Regions from separate parts of the Elioraea tepida genome, predicted to be linked through region 1. Evidence: riboswitches for the same ligand, from Rfam matches in the RefSeq annotation. Region 1 holds a riboswitch; the other holds the start of a gene.
What was found. Region 1 has a riboswitch for cobalamin ahead of KO353_RS16825 (TonB-dependent receptor). Riboswitches for the same ligand answer to the same signal wherever they lie in the genome.

Region 1 (7,400 bases):
GCCTCGCGGCGCTCTTCTTCGCGCTCGCGCTTGCCGCCCCGGCCGCGGCAGCGCCGCAGCGTGTGGTGTCGCTCAACCTCTGCGCCGACCAGTTCCTCGTCCTGGTTCTGCCGCGGGAGCGAATCGCCGCCCTCTCGCCGCTCGCCGAGGACCCGACACTGTCGGCGGTCGCGGAACAGGCACGCGGCCTCCCGCGCGTGCGCCCCGCGGCCGAGGCGGTTCTGCCGCTCAAGCCCGATCTCGCCGTCGCCGGCCCCTGGGGCGGGCGCGGGGCCGCCGAGGCGCTCGAGCGCCGCGGCGTTCCGGTGCTCAGGCTCGGGCTTGCGGAGGGGTTCGCGGCGATCGAGGAGCAGCTCCTTCGGGTGGGCGACGCCGTGGGCGAGGCGGAGCGTGCGCGCGCCATCGCCGCGGAGATGCGCGCGACACTCGTCGCCATCCCGCCACGGACGGGGGAGCCGCCGCGGGCGCTCGTGTGGCAGGCGCGCGGCTTCGCGCCGGGGCGCGGCACGCTCGCCGACGCGGTGCTCGAGGCCGCCGGGTTCCGCAACGCCGCCGCCCACCCGGGCTACGGCTTCATCCCGCTCGAGCGCCTCCTCGCCGACCCGCCCGCGCTGCTTGTGACGGCGCCCCCGGGCGGCCCTGCCTCTCTCTCGACAGCGCTCACCTAATCATCCGGCGATCGCCGCCGCCGGCATTCGCCGCGCCGTGCTCGACCCCGCCTTGCTTGCCTGCGGCAGCCCCGCCACGGCCCATGCCGCCGTGCTGCTCGCCCAATACCGATGACGCCCGGGCTTGCGACCCTGACCGCGACCCTCTCGGCCCTGTCGCTTCTCGTCGGCCAGGCCGGGATCGGGGTGGTCGACGGCGCGATCCTGTAGGAGCTGCGCGCGCCGCGAACGCTTCTTGCGCTCGGCATCGGCGCCGGCCTCGGCGCGGCCGGGGCGGCGCTGCAGGGCCTGTTGCGCAACCGTCTCGCCGAACCGGGCCTGCTCGGCGTCACGGGCGGCGCCTCCCTCGGCGCGGTGCTCGCCTACTATTACGGTGCCGCCTCGGTCGCCTCGCTCGCCCTGCCAGCGGGAGGGCTCCTCGGCGCGGCCGCCGCCGCGGGCGCAATCCTCGCCCTTGCCTCACGCACCGGAACCGGGGCCTCGCTCGTGCTCGCGGGCATCGCCGTCGCCTCTCTCACGGGGGCGGCAGTCGCGGTCGCCCTCTCCTTCGCCCCCAACCCCTTCGCTCTTGCCGAGATCACGGTGTGGCTCCTCGGCAGCCTCGAGGACCGGGGCTGGCGCGAAGTGGCCCTCGCCCTGCCTGCGGTCGCCCTAGGGCTTGCCCTGCTTCTTGGCCTCGGCCGGCGTCTCGATGCGCTCTCGCTTGGCGAGGCGACGGCGGAAAGCCTCGGCGTCGATGTCGCGGCGACCGTGCGCCGAACCGCCGCCGGAGCGGCCCTCTCGGTCGGCGCAGGCGCTGCCGTCGCGGGCGGCGTGGGCTTCGTCGGGCTGATCGTGCCGAATCTCTTGCGCTTTGCCGCCGGCGAACGGGGCCGGGTGCGCTGCTCCTGCCCTCGGCTCTCGGCGGGGCGTCCCTCGTGCTCGCCGCCGACATTTTCGTGCGCCTCCTTCCGCTTCAGCAGGAGCTTCGGCTCGGGGTGCTGACCTCGCTTCTCGGGGCGCCGATGCTCCTGCAGCTCGCGGTCGCGCAAGCCGGGCGGTCGTGATCGCCGCGCGTGACCTCGTGGTTCGTCGCGGGGAGAGGCGCGTGCTCGACGACGTCTCGCTTATTCTCGAGCGCGGCATGCTCACCGCTCTCGCCGGGCCGAACGGGGCGGGCAAGACGACGCTGCTCTCCGTGCTCGCGGGGCTTTTGGTTCCCGATGCAGGGGGAGTGAGCCTCGAGGGCGTGCCGCTCGCCCGCCTCGATCGGCGCGAGCGGGCGCGGCGTGTCGCTTGGCTCGAACAAGGAGCCCGTGCTGCATGGGGGATGACGGTGCGCGAGGTCGCGGCGCTCGGCCGTCTGCCGCATGGCGACCGGGGAGAGGCAGAGGTCGCGGCCGCGCTTGCCGCCTGTGGGCTCGAGGCGCTCGCCGAACGTCGGGTCGACACGCTCTCCGGCGGCGAGGCAAGGCGGGCGATGCTCGCGCGCGCGCTCGCGACCGGGGAGGACGCGCTTTTGCTCGATGAACCTGCCGCCGATCTCGACCCTGCCCAAAGCTTCGCCCTGATGCGCCTGTTGCGCCGCGAGGCGGAACGCGGCCGGGTGGTGGCGGTGGTTCTGCACGACCTCGGGCTCGCCGCCCGCTTCGCCGACCGGATCGTGCTCCTCGCCGCGGGTCGCATCGCGGCGGACGGCCCGCCCGAGGAGGTGATGACGCCCGAGCACGCAGGACGGGTGTTCGGGGTGAGAATCGGCACCGACGCGATGCCGAGGGTTCTGCCATGAGGGTGGCGGCCGCAGCCGCGCTGTTTCTGCACGCCGCAGCACTTGCCCTGATCCTGCCGACCGGCGTGCTGCGCAGAGGGGCGGACGTTGCGGGCGAAGCCCCTGGCATTCCCGTGGTTCTCTCGCCCGGCGGCGGCGAGGAGGCCGAGGATGTCGAGGGAGTGCCGCCGGATCCGCGTGACGCGCACCGAGCGCCCGAGGCTCGAGAGAGCGCGCCGCCGGCCGCGATGGCGCACGATGCGTCGGCGGAAGCGGCAATGGACCAGGCCGCGTCGGCGGAGGCGACGGTCGAGGCGGTGGCCGAGACCGCGGCACGGACGCCCGCGGAAACGCTTCCGCCCCCTCACGAGGAGGCAGCCACCGCCGCCCCGACGGCCTCCACTCTGCCCCTGCCGCCTCCCCCGCCGCCTGAGCCGCCGCCGCGCCGCGCCGAGGCACGGCGGAGCGGGCAGTCTCCCGGCGCGACGGCGCCTGCCGCCTCGGCCTGGAGCAGAGCGGCGGAGGAGTCGGCCGGGTTCGGTGCCGCCGCCCTCGCCCTCGACACACGCCCGGCGACGGTGGGGCGCCGCGTCGATCCCGTCGTGCCCCTCGAGGCACGGCAGAGGCGGATCGAGGGAACGGTGGTGCTCGCGGTCACGGTCAGCGCCGCGGGCACTCCGTCGGCAGTGGACGTCCTGCGATCGAGCGGCCATCTGCTGCTCGACCGGGCGGCGCAGGAGGCGCTCTGGCAGTGGCGGTTCGACCCGGCCCGGCGCGGCGGCGTGCCGGTCGAGGAACAGGTCGCCATCCCCATCACCTTCCGCATCATCGACTGAACGTCACGGCAACGGAACGGGAGAGGAGGGCAATGGTCAGGCTCGATCGCATCACCACACGCGGCGGCGACCGCGGGCAGACCTCGCTCGGCGACGGCACGCGCGTGGGCAAGGACACGCCGCGGATCGAGGCGATCGGCAAGGTGGACGAGACGAACGCGGCGATCGGCCTGTTGCGGCTCATCACCGGCGCGGGCGAGCCTGGTTCGGATCTCGCCGTGGCCGATGCGATGCTCGCGCGCATCCAGCAGGACCTGTTCGACCTCGGCGCCGATCTCTGTGTTCCGTTCGCTCCCCGCGAGGCGGACGGCGCGGCGCTCCGCATCGTTCCGGGGCAAATCGCGCGGCTCGAGGAGGAGGTCGCGCGCATGAACGGGGAGCTGCCGCCGCTGAAGTCCTTCGTGCTTCCGGGCGGCAGCCCGGCTTCGGCCTGGGCGCACCATGCGCGGACGATCGCGCGCGCCGCCGAGCGCGGGCGACGGTAGCCCTCGCCAACGCCGAGCCGGTCAACCCAGAGGCGGTGCGCTACCTCAACCGCCTCTCCGATCATCTGTTCGTGCTTGGCCGCTGGCTCAACGGCCGCGGCGCCACCGAGGTGCTGTGGCAGCCGGGCGCGACGCGCTGATCACCAGCGCGCCGTGAGCCCGGCGAACACCGAGCGACCGGGCGTGCGGTAGCCGTTCGTCGGCTCGAAGTCGCTGTCGCCGATGTTGCGTGCGAGCGCGATCAGCCTCAGCGTCTCCGTCAGTCGGTAGCTTGCCGAGAGGTTCGCGAGCACGCCGGAGGGGGAAATCCCCCGCCCGGCGAATTGCCCGTCATCCGTGTAGAGCACGTCGCGGAAGCGCCCGACGAACACGAGCTCCGGGCTCAGGGTGAAGCGGCCGAACACGAGTTGCGCCGAGGCCGAGGCCGCATGTTCCGGCCGGCGCAGCAGGCGCGTATCGTCCTGCGCGTCGCGCGCGTCGGTGTAGGTGTAGGTGGCGATGAGCGTGGCCCAGCTTGCGGGCCGCAGCGTCAGCACCGCCTCTGCGCCCTCGATCTTCGCTCGGCCCACGTTCTCGTTCCGGCCGATCGGGAACGGGCCGACATACTGGATAAGGTCGGTGATCCTGCTCGAGAACCAGGTCGCGCCGAGCGTCACGCCGTCAGCCAGACCGAACAGCGGGAGATCGGCTTCCGCCCCCACCTCGACGCTGCGGCCGCGCTCGGGGCGGAGCAGCGGGTTGCCGCCGAACCCGAAGCGATCGAAGAGATCGGGAGCACGGAAGCTCGTCCCGTAGGCGGCCTTGATGCGGCTTGCGATCTCGGGCAGCTGGACGACGACGCCGAGGCGCCAGGTGTTGGCCGTGCCGAAGCCTTCCGCATCCTCCCGCCGCACTTGCGCGGTAAGGTCAAGGCGCCCGAAGAGGCGCCCCTGAAGCCCGGCTTAGAGGCCGTCGCTCCGGTCCGTTTCCTTGAGGCTGGAGAAGCTCGTGTCTGTGTCTAGACCCTCCCACCGGCGCGACGCCCCGAACGTCACCGCCGCGAGGCCGACCGGCCCGAGATCGGGAAGCCGCAGCGTGTTGTCGAGCGAAACGATGTCACGCTGCCCCTCAGAGCGGTCGTCCGTGCGGCTGTTAGAGAACTCGTCCGGCCGGTTCCGGAGCGACCGGACATAGCGTGTGCGCACCACGCTGAGCCGTGTCTCAAGCGCCTCGCCGAGCGGTGTCAGCGTCACCGCTCCCCCGAACACGCCGAGCCTGTCACGCCCCTCGTAGTTCCGGTCGTCGACGAGGCGCCCCGCGTTGTCGAAACCGTCGAGGCCATAGGCCGCGTAGCGCTGCCTGCCGAAGACGTCGAGCCTGACCCAGGGCGCTGGCTGCAGCCCAAGCCGCGCCGCCCCGGTCTGGCCGCGGAAGCCGTCGCGTTCGCCTGTGTTCAAGCGCAACCGGTCGGCGATCGCGTTCGAGCCGTGCCGCGAGAGCGACTCGAGGCTGATCGAGCCGTCGACGGGGCCGTGACGGAGGGAGGCGAAGACTCGCCCCGACGCCTCGCGTGGGTAGCCGGCGCCGATCTGGGCAGAGCCTGCGACGGCGCGGTCTGTGGCACGGCGGGTGATGATGTTGATAACGCCGCCGACGGCATTCGAGCCGTAGAGCGTCGACATCGGGCCGCGCACGATCTCGATGCGTTCGACATCGCCGAGCGTGTCCTTGCCGAAGTCGAACGCGCCGCCCGGGTTCGAGGGGTCGTTGACCGGGACGCCATCGATCAGCACGAGGGTGTGCTTGCTCTCGGCGCCGCGGATGAAGGCGAAAGCCTCGGCGCCGGGCCCGCCGGAGGACCGGATCCGCAGCCCCGGCACGGCCGTCAGCGCCTCGGCGAGCGTGGCGTAGCCCCGCTCCTCGATGGTGCGGCGGTCGATCACCGTCACGCCCGCGGCGATCCGCTCGAGGGGGGTGGGTATACGTGTCGCCGTGACCACCGTCTCTGGCAGGGCGCGTAAGGGCGATGCCTGCTCCTGCGCCAAGGCGGGCGCGGTGTGGCTCAGGGCAAGAGGGCGGCGAGGCAGGTCCCCGCGCTGAAGGCGTTGCGCATGCAGTGCTCCTTTTCTGTCGAGGACAGGCGGAGCGCTGCCGTGCGCGGCAGGACCGAAGCGTCATGACCATGTCCGTCCGCCCCCCAGCGGCACGACACACCCCACCCGGTTGTCGCCGCATGCGGACTTCTGTCCGTTGCGCAGGTTCACCCCGCCCCGCGCGCGCGAATGACTGGCGCCGGCCGGTCTCCTGGCTCGCGAGGGAGGGCGATCGCCCTGCGCTCCTGCCGCCTTCCCAGACGATGCGGTGCCGCATCATCCAGTGGCCTGCGCCACAAACTCCTCGCCTACAGTTGCGGGGGCGGCCGCGGCTCCGGACGGAAGGCCCTCACCCCGTTCCCGTTTCAGTCCTCTCGGGCCACCGACGCCACAAACGAGCGTGCACCGGTCGTCTCCGTGCCGCAACCCCTTGACAGGAGTCGCGACGCGATCCCGGTCAGAAGATGACGCCGAGCCCCTGGGCGAGGATCCATCCGAAGCCGCCGATGATCGAGAGCGCGAGCACCGAGGCGCCGACGCCGACCACGGCCCCGGCGAGGATCAGCCGCGTGTCCTCCTCCATCAGCCCGAAGGCCATGATCGCGCAGGCGAGGCTGGTCGGCCCGTTGGTCAGCGGCAGCGGGATGGTGACGAGGAAAGCGAGCCACGCGCCGTAGAAGCCGATCAGCCGTGCGCCGATCGCGCCGGTCAGAAGCGAGGGCCGCGGCCGGACATGGCGTTCGATTCGCTTGAGCCACGGCATCGACTTCTCGACGATCATCAGAAGGTCGGTCTTCTTCAGCGACCTCCGCGTCAGAACCTCCGGAAGCCGCGGCTCGGGCAGACCGAGCGCCATCTGCATGCAGACGATAAAGAGCGGAATGCCGAAGATCGGCGACCAGCCCGGAATGTAGATCGGGATCAGGTTTGGAATCGCGAAGAGGATGACGAGCACCCCGTAGCCGCGTGTGCCGAAGGCATGGATCAGCTCGCCGAGCGTGATCCGCTCGGCCGGCCAGTCGCGCGCGAGATGCAACATCAACTCAGAGACCGGCAGGTGCGCAGAGGGCGCCATGAAGTCGTCGTGCCGGTGCGGCGGCGCCGTCGTCGCAGGCACGGACTGTCGGGTGGTGTCCAGCACCGAAGCCCCCTTGACCCGGGCCGCCGCGCGCAGCCCGCCCCTGTAGATCAGGATCTGGGCAGGAGTGTCCCCGCCTCGGCATTCGCCGACGTCCCCTCTGCTCTTCATAGCGTAACAGCGCCGTGGTGGAAGGGCAGCTAAATTCGGTGTCACGCACCGCCACCGCGGCGTGCGAGGGCGGACCTGGGGCTGGTGCCGCCGCCGCCTCCTGCGGCAACTTCCGTCCATGCCGATCACCCGACGCGCCGCCCTCGCCTCCGCCCTCCTTCCGACTGCCCTTCCCGTGGCCACGGCAGAGCCGGTCGATCTCGCGCTCGCGCTCGCGGTCGATGTCTCGGCGAGCGTCGATTTCGCCGAGTTCGGCCTGATGATGGGCGGCTACGCCGCGGCGTTCCGGGACGCCGAGCTCATTGCGCGCGCCACCTCGGGGCCGCGCGGGGCGGTCGCCGTC
Region 2 (7,400 bases), 540 kb from region 1:
GGTGAAGATCGAGGTGAACCAGCGCTTCCCGCTCAAGGACGCGGCGGAGGCGCACCGCGCCCTCGAGGGGCGGCGCACCACCGGCTCGACGGTCCTCATCCCCTGAGGCGATGGCGCGCGCGATCCCCGTCGACGCGGTCGAGGAGCGGAGCGGCTCGGCCTACCCCGAGCCGTTCCGCGCGAGCGTGGCGGGGCGGCACGTGCGCCGGCTCGGCGACGCCTTGGGCCTCGGCCAGTTCGGGGTGAACCTCGTCCGCCTCTCTCCTGGTGCGGCGAGCGCGCTCCGCCACGCCCACAGCGCCGAGGACGAGTTCGTGCTCGTTCTCGAGGGGGTGCTCACCCTGGTCACCGATGACGGGGAGCAGGAGGTCGGCCCCGGCATGGCCGTCGGCGTCCCGGCAGGGACCGGCGATGCGCACCACCTCGTAAACCGGAGCGATTCGTTGGGGCTGTTCCCCGTCGTCGGCACGCGGGCGACGGAGCGCGACGTCGTCACCTATCCGGACGACGATCTCCGTGCCGAGCCTGGCCCGGACGGCGGGAGACGCTTCACCCGAGCGGACGGAACGCCCTGGTAGGGAAGCCCGAGCTTCTCTTCCGCGACGAGGCGGTGCTCGTGATCGACAAGCCCGCGGGCCTCCCCACGCATCCCGGCCCGCGCGCCCGAGCCTCGGTGGAGGACTGGCTCGAGGAGTTCCGTTTCGGCAAGCGCCGCCGGCCGGAGCCGGCGCACCGGCTCGACACCGACACGGCCGGCTGCCTCGTGTTGGGCCGAACGCGCCCGGCGCTTGCCGCGCTCGGGCGGCTGTTCGCTGAGGGCCGGATCGGCAGGACCTACTGGGCGGTCGTTCGCGGCGGGCCCGAAGCGGAGGCGGGGGAGATCGCGCTGCCGCTTGCGAAGGTGAGCACGCGCGCGGGCGGGTGGCGGGTTCTGCCCGACCCGCGCGGCCAGCCGGCGGTGACGGCCTGGCGCGTGCTCGGCCGCGGTGGGGGGATCACTTGGCTCGCGCTCGCGCCGCGCACGGGCAGGACGCACCAGCTCCGCGTCCATTGTGCCGCGTCGGGCTTCCCGATCCTCGGCGACCGGCTGCATGGCGCGGCGGCTGAGGAGGGACTGCAGCTTCTCGCGCGCAGCGTGACGATCCCGGGCTGGGCCGGGCGCCAGACGATCACGGTCGAGGCGCCCGTGCCGGCGCACATGGTGGAGGCGCTCTCGGCCTGCGGCTGGAAGGGGTAAGGTGGCGCCCGCCCGCGCGGCGCGGTGCCGCCGCTGCCGCGGTTGCTGGGCCGCTGCGCGTCGTTCCAGACCGCACGTCGCGTGGGAGCCCCGCGCCCTGCGATCCAGGGCGCGGGGCTTTTGGTCACGTCAGTTCGGCACGCAGTTTCCGAGCGGCGTTCACCAGGTTGAACATCGCGGGCTTGACCTCACTCCAGCTGCGTGTCTTGAGGCCGCAATCGGGGTTCACCCACAGCCGCTCGACGGGAATACGATTGGTCGCGCGGCGCAACAGCCCAGCCATCTCCTCGGCCGTGGGAACGCGGGGCGAATGGATGTCCCATACGCCCGGCCCGATCTCGTTCGGGTAGTTGAAGTCCAGAAAGGCCTCAAGCAGCTCCATGTTGCTGCGCGCGGTCTCGATCGAGATCACGTCGGCGTCCATCGCCGCGATATCGGCGATGATGTCGTTGAACTCGCTGTAGCACATGTGGGTGTGGATCTGAGTGTCGTCGCGCACCACGCTCGAGGCGAGGCGGAAGCAGGCGACGGCCCAGCGGAGATAGTCGGCACGGTCCGCCATGCGCAGCGGCAGCCCCTCCCGGAAGGCCGGCTCGTCGATTTGGATGATCGGGATGCCGGCGGCCTCGAGGTCAGCCACCTCGTCGCGGAGCGCGAGCGCGATCTGCCGGCAAATGGTTTCGCGCGGGATGTCGGTGCGCGCGAAGGACCATTGCAGCATTGTCACGGGCCCGGTCAGCATGCCCTTCATCGGCCTGTCCGTCAGCGACTGCGCGTAGGCCGACCAGCGGACGGTCATCGGGGCGGGGCGCGAGACGTCCGCCCAGATGATCGGCGGGGCGACGCAGCGGCTGCCGTAGGATTGCACCCAGCCGTGCTTCGTGAAAGCGAAGCCAGAGAGTTGTTCGCCGAAGTACTTCACCATGTCGTTGCGCTCGAACTCGCCATGGACCGGTACGTCCACACCGATCTCCTCCTGCCAGCGCACCGCGTCGGCGATCAGGCGTTCGATCTCGGCCTCGTAACCTTCCTGGTCGAGTTCGCCGCGGGCGAGGCGTGCGCGCAGCGCCCGGACCTCGGTCGTCTGGGGGAAGGAGCCGATGGACGTCACCGGCAGCTTCGGTAGGCGGAGCCGCGCGGCCTGCGCGATGGCGCGCACCGGATAGGCGCTGGCCCGTCGCTCCATCTCCGGCGTGATGGCAGCGAGGCGCGCAGCGACCGCCGGATCGTGCAGCCGGGCATCCTGGCGGGCCTCGGCGAGCACCCGGTCGCTCTCCTCGAACGCGGCCGCGACGGCCTGCTCGCCCTCGTCCACGGCGCGCGCCAGGATGGCGACCTCCTTCAGCTTCTCGTTGGCGAAGGCGAGGCGGCGCTTCAGCGCTGGGTCGAGCGTGGTCTCCATCGCGACGCTGTGCGGCACGTGAAGCAGCGAGCAAGAGGGCGCGACCATCAGCCGCCTGCCGAAGCCCGCCGCCTCGGCGGCGCGGAGCTGCGCGAGCGCCCGGCGCAGGTCGGTGCGCCAGACATTGCGGCCGTCCACGACGCCAAGAGAGAGCCAGCGATCCTTCGGGAGTGCATCCAGCACGTCGTCGAGCTGCCAGGGCGCGCGGACGAGATCCACATGCAAGCCAGCGACCGGCAGCGAGGTAGCCAGCGCGAGATTGTCGCGCAGGCCCTCGAAATAGGTGGTCAGCAGCAGGTTCAGCCCCGGCGCGGCATCCGCAAGCGCACGAAAGCCGGTGCGATAGGCCTCCGCAGCGCCGGGCGGGAGGTCCATGACGAGGCAGGGTTCGTCGATCTGTACCCAGGCGGCGCCGGCTTCGGCGATGCCGCGCAACCCCTCAGCGTAGGCCGGCAGCAGGGCGGGCAGAAGCTCGAGCGGGCGCGATCCGTCCTCGGTCTTGGACAAGAGGAGGAACGAGACCGGGCCAAGCAGAACGGGGCGCGTGCGCGTGCCATGCGCCACCCCGTCGGCATAAGCCTCGGCCCAGCGGTTGTGCAGCAGGCGAAAGCGCATTCGCGCCGAGAGGCGCGGCACGAGGTAGTGGTAGTTGGTGTCGAACCACTTCGTCATCTCGAGCGCCGTGGCCGTGCCGGGGATGCCCGCCTCCCGCTCCGCCGCGGTGCCGCGCGCACCGCGCGCGAGCGCGAAGATCGTTGCGAGCCCGGCGGGCCCGTGGCCCGACCAGCCATAGCCCTCGGGGATGGCGGCGAAGGCGCAGGCAGTCTCGAGCACGTGGTCGTAGAGAGCGAAATCGCCCGAGGGGATATGGCTGATGCCGCTGCCCTGCTGGACCGCGCGCGCGCCGGCGCGCAGCGCGGTTACGGTAGCGAGCAGGTCGGCTTCGGTGGACTTGCCGGCCCAGAAGGCTTCGAGGGCGGTCTTGAGTTCGCGGCGTGGCCCGATGCGCGGGTAGCCGAGATTGCTGGCGATCGTCATCGCAGTCGGTCTCCGTCTCCCGGTGCACCCAGCCCGGTCGAAAGGGTGGCGCGCTCCCGCAGTAACGGGCTGCACGGCGTCGGCAGGTCTCCTGGCTCGCGGGTGCTGGGCTCGCGCCCGTCATCGCCGGTCCGGTCTTCCCGTGCCGTGGCACAGTGACGCCTCCGACGGAGGCTTGGACCGGCGACTTCCCGCCGACAGTTGCTGGGGCAGCGTCCGACTTGGGGGCATTCCCCGTACGGACTTCCCTCTTCGCCCGCTCGCGCGGGACCGACGCCTCATAAAGTTATCCTTATATCTTTTATCGATCAAGTGCCGCGGTCGAGCAAAGGCGAAGCCCCTCGCAGCGCACGCTCTTCCGCCAGCCGAACACCCGTCCGGCTGGGCAGCCGCCAGGCGACGCCAGCCGAAGCCGGAATCCCCGTTCCCTCGACAGCCCCTGAGGCGTGGCCGCCAGAGGACGCGCGGGCAAGCCCGGCCGCGACCGCCCGCGCGGACAACTCGCTCGACAGGCGAGATGCGATGCGCGAAGCCTGGCCGCGCCTCACCGCGTCGCCCCCTTTGCAGCGCGGCGGCTTTGCCGCGGTTCCGTGGTCAGCGAGGCACCGGCAGCGCTCGCAGCCGCAGGGGTTACGCTCTGCCGGCCGGCGTCAGCCGACGCTGCGAACGATCGCCCGCCACGCTTCGGAGTGGGGGATCGGTCAGTTCGGTCCGGTCGGGCGTGGCGAACAGATAGTCGCCATCGCCGCGGAAGCCGTCGTCCCACGCCGGCTCGCCGAGGCGCCGGCCGCGATAGCCGAGCGGCGCCAGAAGCGACCAGATCGCGTCCGGGGTCTCGCCCGCGCGCGCGAGCGAGGCTGAGGAAATCTCGAGCAACAGGACCGGGCGGAAGCGCTCGAGCAGGCGCCGCGCTCCCCGGAGCGCGTGCACCTCGAACCCCTCGATGTCGCATTTGACCAGATCGATGCGCGCGAGCCGAAAGCGGTCCGCGATCGCGTCCAGCGTCTCCACCGCAACGGCGTCCGACCGGTGCGCCGCGCGGTCGACCCGCCGCGCGAAGCTCGCCAAGCCGAACCCGACGGCACCGGACGGCTTGATCGGGGTCAGAAGCGTGGCCGTTCCCGGAGCGTCCGAGACACCGACCGGCACGATCTCGACCTGACGGAGCCGCCGCAGCGCGACCACGAGGCGCAGGATCCCAAGCGCGTAGGGGGATGGCTCGATGGCGAGGATCCGGCCGCGCGGAGCAAGCCGCGCAAAGAGCTTGGTGAACTGGCCGGCATGGGCGCCGACATCGAGGATGACGGCATCGGAGGCGACGACCGGCCGCAGCAGCGGCAGAAGATCGCGATGGTGCTGTTGCGTCACCGCCTTGACGATGTGTGCGACACGGTCGAGCCGGCCGCGCAGGGTCGGACGGATCACGACCCGGCCTGAAGGCGGACGGCCGCGGCACAGGCGACGTCGGTCGGCGCGCCGGCCCCGGCGGGCAGGTCGCCCCACGTCCGTTGCACCCGGTAGCGCGCCGGGCCGAGCGCGACGATCAGGCTCTCCTCTAGCATCATCCCCTCCCGCCAGGTCAGCCTGGCGTGATCAGATCTTCGGTGCGCCGCAGGCGGCGGTCGCGCCACGCGGTGGCGGCGAGCGAGGCAATCATTAGCACGACAATCACGAGCGCCGCCGGGTGCTCGAGGATCTCAGCCGGGTCGCCTCCCGAGAGCTGCCAAGCGCGCAGGAGCGCGGTCTCGATCAGCTGCCCGAGCAGGAGCCCGACGACGACCGCGGCGACCGGGTAGCCCGCCGAGGACATCAGCCAGCCGAGCACGGCGAAGACGAACAACGTCACGGGCCCGGCGATCGAGCCCTCGATCGCGAAGGCGCCCATGGTCGCGAGCACGAGCACGCAGGCGATGAGGACGCGGAGCGGCAGCCGCATGATCGCGCTTGCCGCGAACACGAAGCCGGTGCCGACGACGAGCAGGAGCAGGGCTTGGGCGAAGTTCGACAGGATGATGGCGTAGACGAGGTCGCGGTTCTGGTCCATGAACCGAGGCCCCCCCACCACGTTGTGCATCGCGAAGGCGGCGAGCAGGATCGCCGTCGCCCCGCCGCCCGGGATGCCGAGGGCGAGCATCGTCGCCATCGCCCCGCCCTCGGAGGAGGAGTTCGCGCTCTCCGACGCGATCACGCCTTCTGGGTTGCCCTTGCCGAAACTGTCCCGGTCCTCGGACACGCGCCGCGCCTCGGCATAGGAGAGCAGGTTCGAGATTGAGGACCCCACCCCCGGGGTGGCGCCGACGAGCGCGCCGATGATCGACCCGCGCAGGAGCGTCTTCGGGTGCCGCAGCGCCAGCGCCCCGCCGGCGAGGATGCGCGCGAGGCTGATCCTGCGGTCCTCCTTCGCCTCGACGAGGAAGCGCGTGTTCACGAGCGCGAAGAGCTGGCTCGCCGCGAGCAGGCCCACCATGGCCGGGATGGTGGGCACGCCGTCGAGCAGCCCGGGGATGCCCGCGGTGCCGCGCAGATAGCCCGCGGTGTTCATGCCGACGGTTCCGATCAGGATGCCGATCGCTGCGGCGAACAGCCCGCGCGCGAGCGACGACCCGCCGAGCGAGCCGAGCAGAGCCAGGCCCCAGATCGCGATCGCCGCCATCTCGAATGGCCCGATCTTGAGCACGAGCTCAGCGATCGGCTGCACGAGCACGAACAGCACGGCACAGCTTCCGAGCACGCCGAGGCAGGAGGCGACGAGGGCGAGGCCGAGCGCCTCGTTGTGCCGGCCCTGCCGCGCCATCGGGTAGCCGTCGAAGGTGGTCGCCACCGCCGAGGAGGTGCCGGGGATGTTCATCAGCACCGCCGGCACCGAGCCGCCGAAGCCCGCGCCGGTGTAGACCGAGGCGAGGAAGATGATCGCCGGCAAAACCTCCATGTCGAGCGTCGCCGGCAGCACAAGCGCCATCGCCCTCGAGACGGAGATGCCCGGCATGGCGCCGAACACGAGGCCGATCAGGAGGCCCGGAACGACCCAGATCCAGGCCTCGAGCGAGCCCGCGAGCAGCGTGACAGCCGAGCCGGCGGCGTCGAGGTCGATCATCGCGGCCTCAGAGCACGGCCGTCGGGAACGGGTAGGGGATCAGGGCGCGGAAGCCGAGGATCACCGCCGCGGCGAAGGCGAGCGGGAACAGCACGAGCCAGAGCGGCCGGCGCTCGCCGCCGACGAACAGCCCCGCGGCGACGAACAGAGCCATCGCGACGTCGTAGCCGATGCGCTCGAGCGCGAGGATGAAGAGGCCGAACGCCGCCACCATCGCGAGCGTGCGCAGCCGGCCGGCCCGATCGCCCGCGGCCGCTGGCGCGGCGTCCGCTCCCCGGCGGAGGCAGCCCGCCGCGATCACCGCCCACAGCACGAGGACGAGGATCGCCGTCGGCTGGACGAGCAGGAGGTTGTTGACGGAGAGCGAGACCGAGCGGGCATCGATCAGGTAGGCGAGCGCGAGGGCGGCGAGTGCCGTGACGAGGGCGAGCTCGCCCCAGGCGATCCGGCGCAGCCTGCCTTCCCTGTCTGCCCCCTGCAACGACGCCCCCGCGCGAGGCCGCGTCAGGCGCCCTTGAGGAGATCGGCGTAGTTCTGCATCAGCGCGGCGCTGCGCAGATAGGCGGCGTTCGAGGCCTCCGGCCCGTACCAGGTGGTGGCGAGCTGCTGCCCCTTCAGCGCGGCGAGGC

Region 2: another riboswitch for cobalamin. It lies ahead of metE (5-methyltetrahydropteroyltriglutamate--homocysteine S-methyltransferase); the one in region 1 lies ahead of KO353_RS16825 (TonB-dependent receptor).

The regions. Positions count from the first base shown of each region.
Region 1 is NZ_CP076448.1:903,185-910,584, forward strand. It holds gene KO353_RS04345 (cation diffusion facilitator family transporter) at 1-1, shown strand, start outside; gene KO353_RS04350 (ABC transporter substrate-binding protein) at 1-668, shown strand, start outside; gene KO353_RS04355 (iron chelate uptake ABC transporter family permease subunit) at 915-1,652, shown strand; gene KO353_RS16660 (hypothetical protein) at 1,601-1,714, shown strand; gene KO353_RS04360 (ABC transporter ATP-binding protein) at 1,756-2,436, shown strand; gene KO353_RS04365 (energy transducer TonB) at 2,433-3,251, shown strand; partial or broken gene KO353_RS04370 (cob(I)yrinic acid a,c-diamide adenosyltransferase) at 3,284-3,876, shown strand; partial or broken gene KO353_RS04375 (TonB-dependent receptor plug domain-containing protein) at 3,877-4,647, opposite strand; gene KO353_RS16825 (TonB-dependent receptor) at 4,678-5,715, opposite strand; cobalamin riboswitch at 5,993-6,210, opposite strand; gene KO353_RS04385 (exopolysaccharide biosynthesis protein) at 6,266-6,949, opposite strand; gene KO353_RS04390 (DUF1194 domain-containing protein) at 7,176-7,400, shown strand, end outside.
Region 2 is NZ_CP076448.1:1,443,335-1,450,734, reverse strand. It holds gene KO353_RS06995 (quinone oxidoreductase family protein) at 1-106, shown strand, start outside; gene KO353_RS06990 (cupin domain-containing protein) at 111-578, shown strand; gene KO353_RS06985 (RluA family pseudouridine synthase) at 617-1,237, shown strand; gene metE (5-methyltetrahydropteroyltriglutamate--homocysteine S-methyltransferase) at 1,362-3,677, opposite strand; cobalamin riboswitch at 3,742-3,967, opposite strand; gene KO353_RS06975 (FkbM family methyltransferase) at 4,308-5,102, opposite strand; gene KO353_RS06970 (hypothetical protein) at 5,099-5,239, opposite strand; gene KO353_RS06965 (tripartite tricarboxylate transporter permease) at 5,257-6,771, opposite strand; gene KO353_RS06960 (tripartite tricarboxylate transporter TctB family protein) at 6,779-7,252, opposite strand; gene KO353_RS06955 (type 2 periplasmic-binding domain-containing protein) at 7,276-7,400, opposite strand, start outside.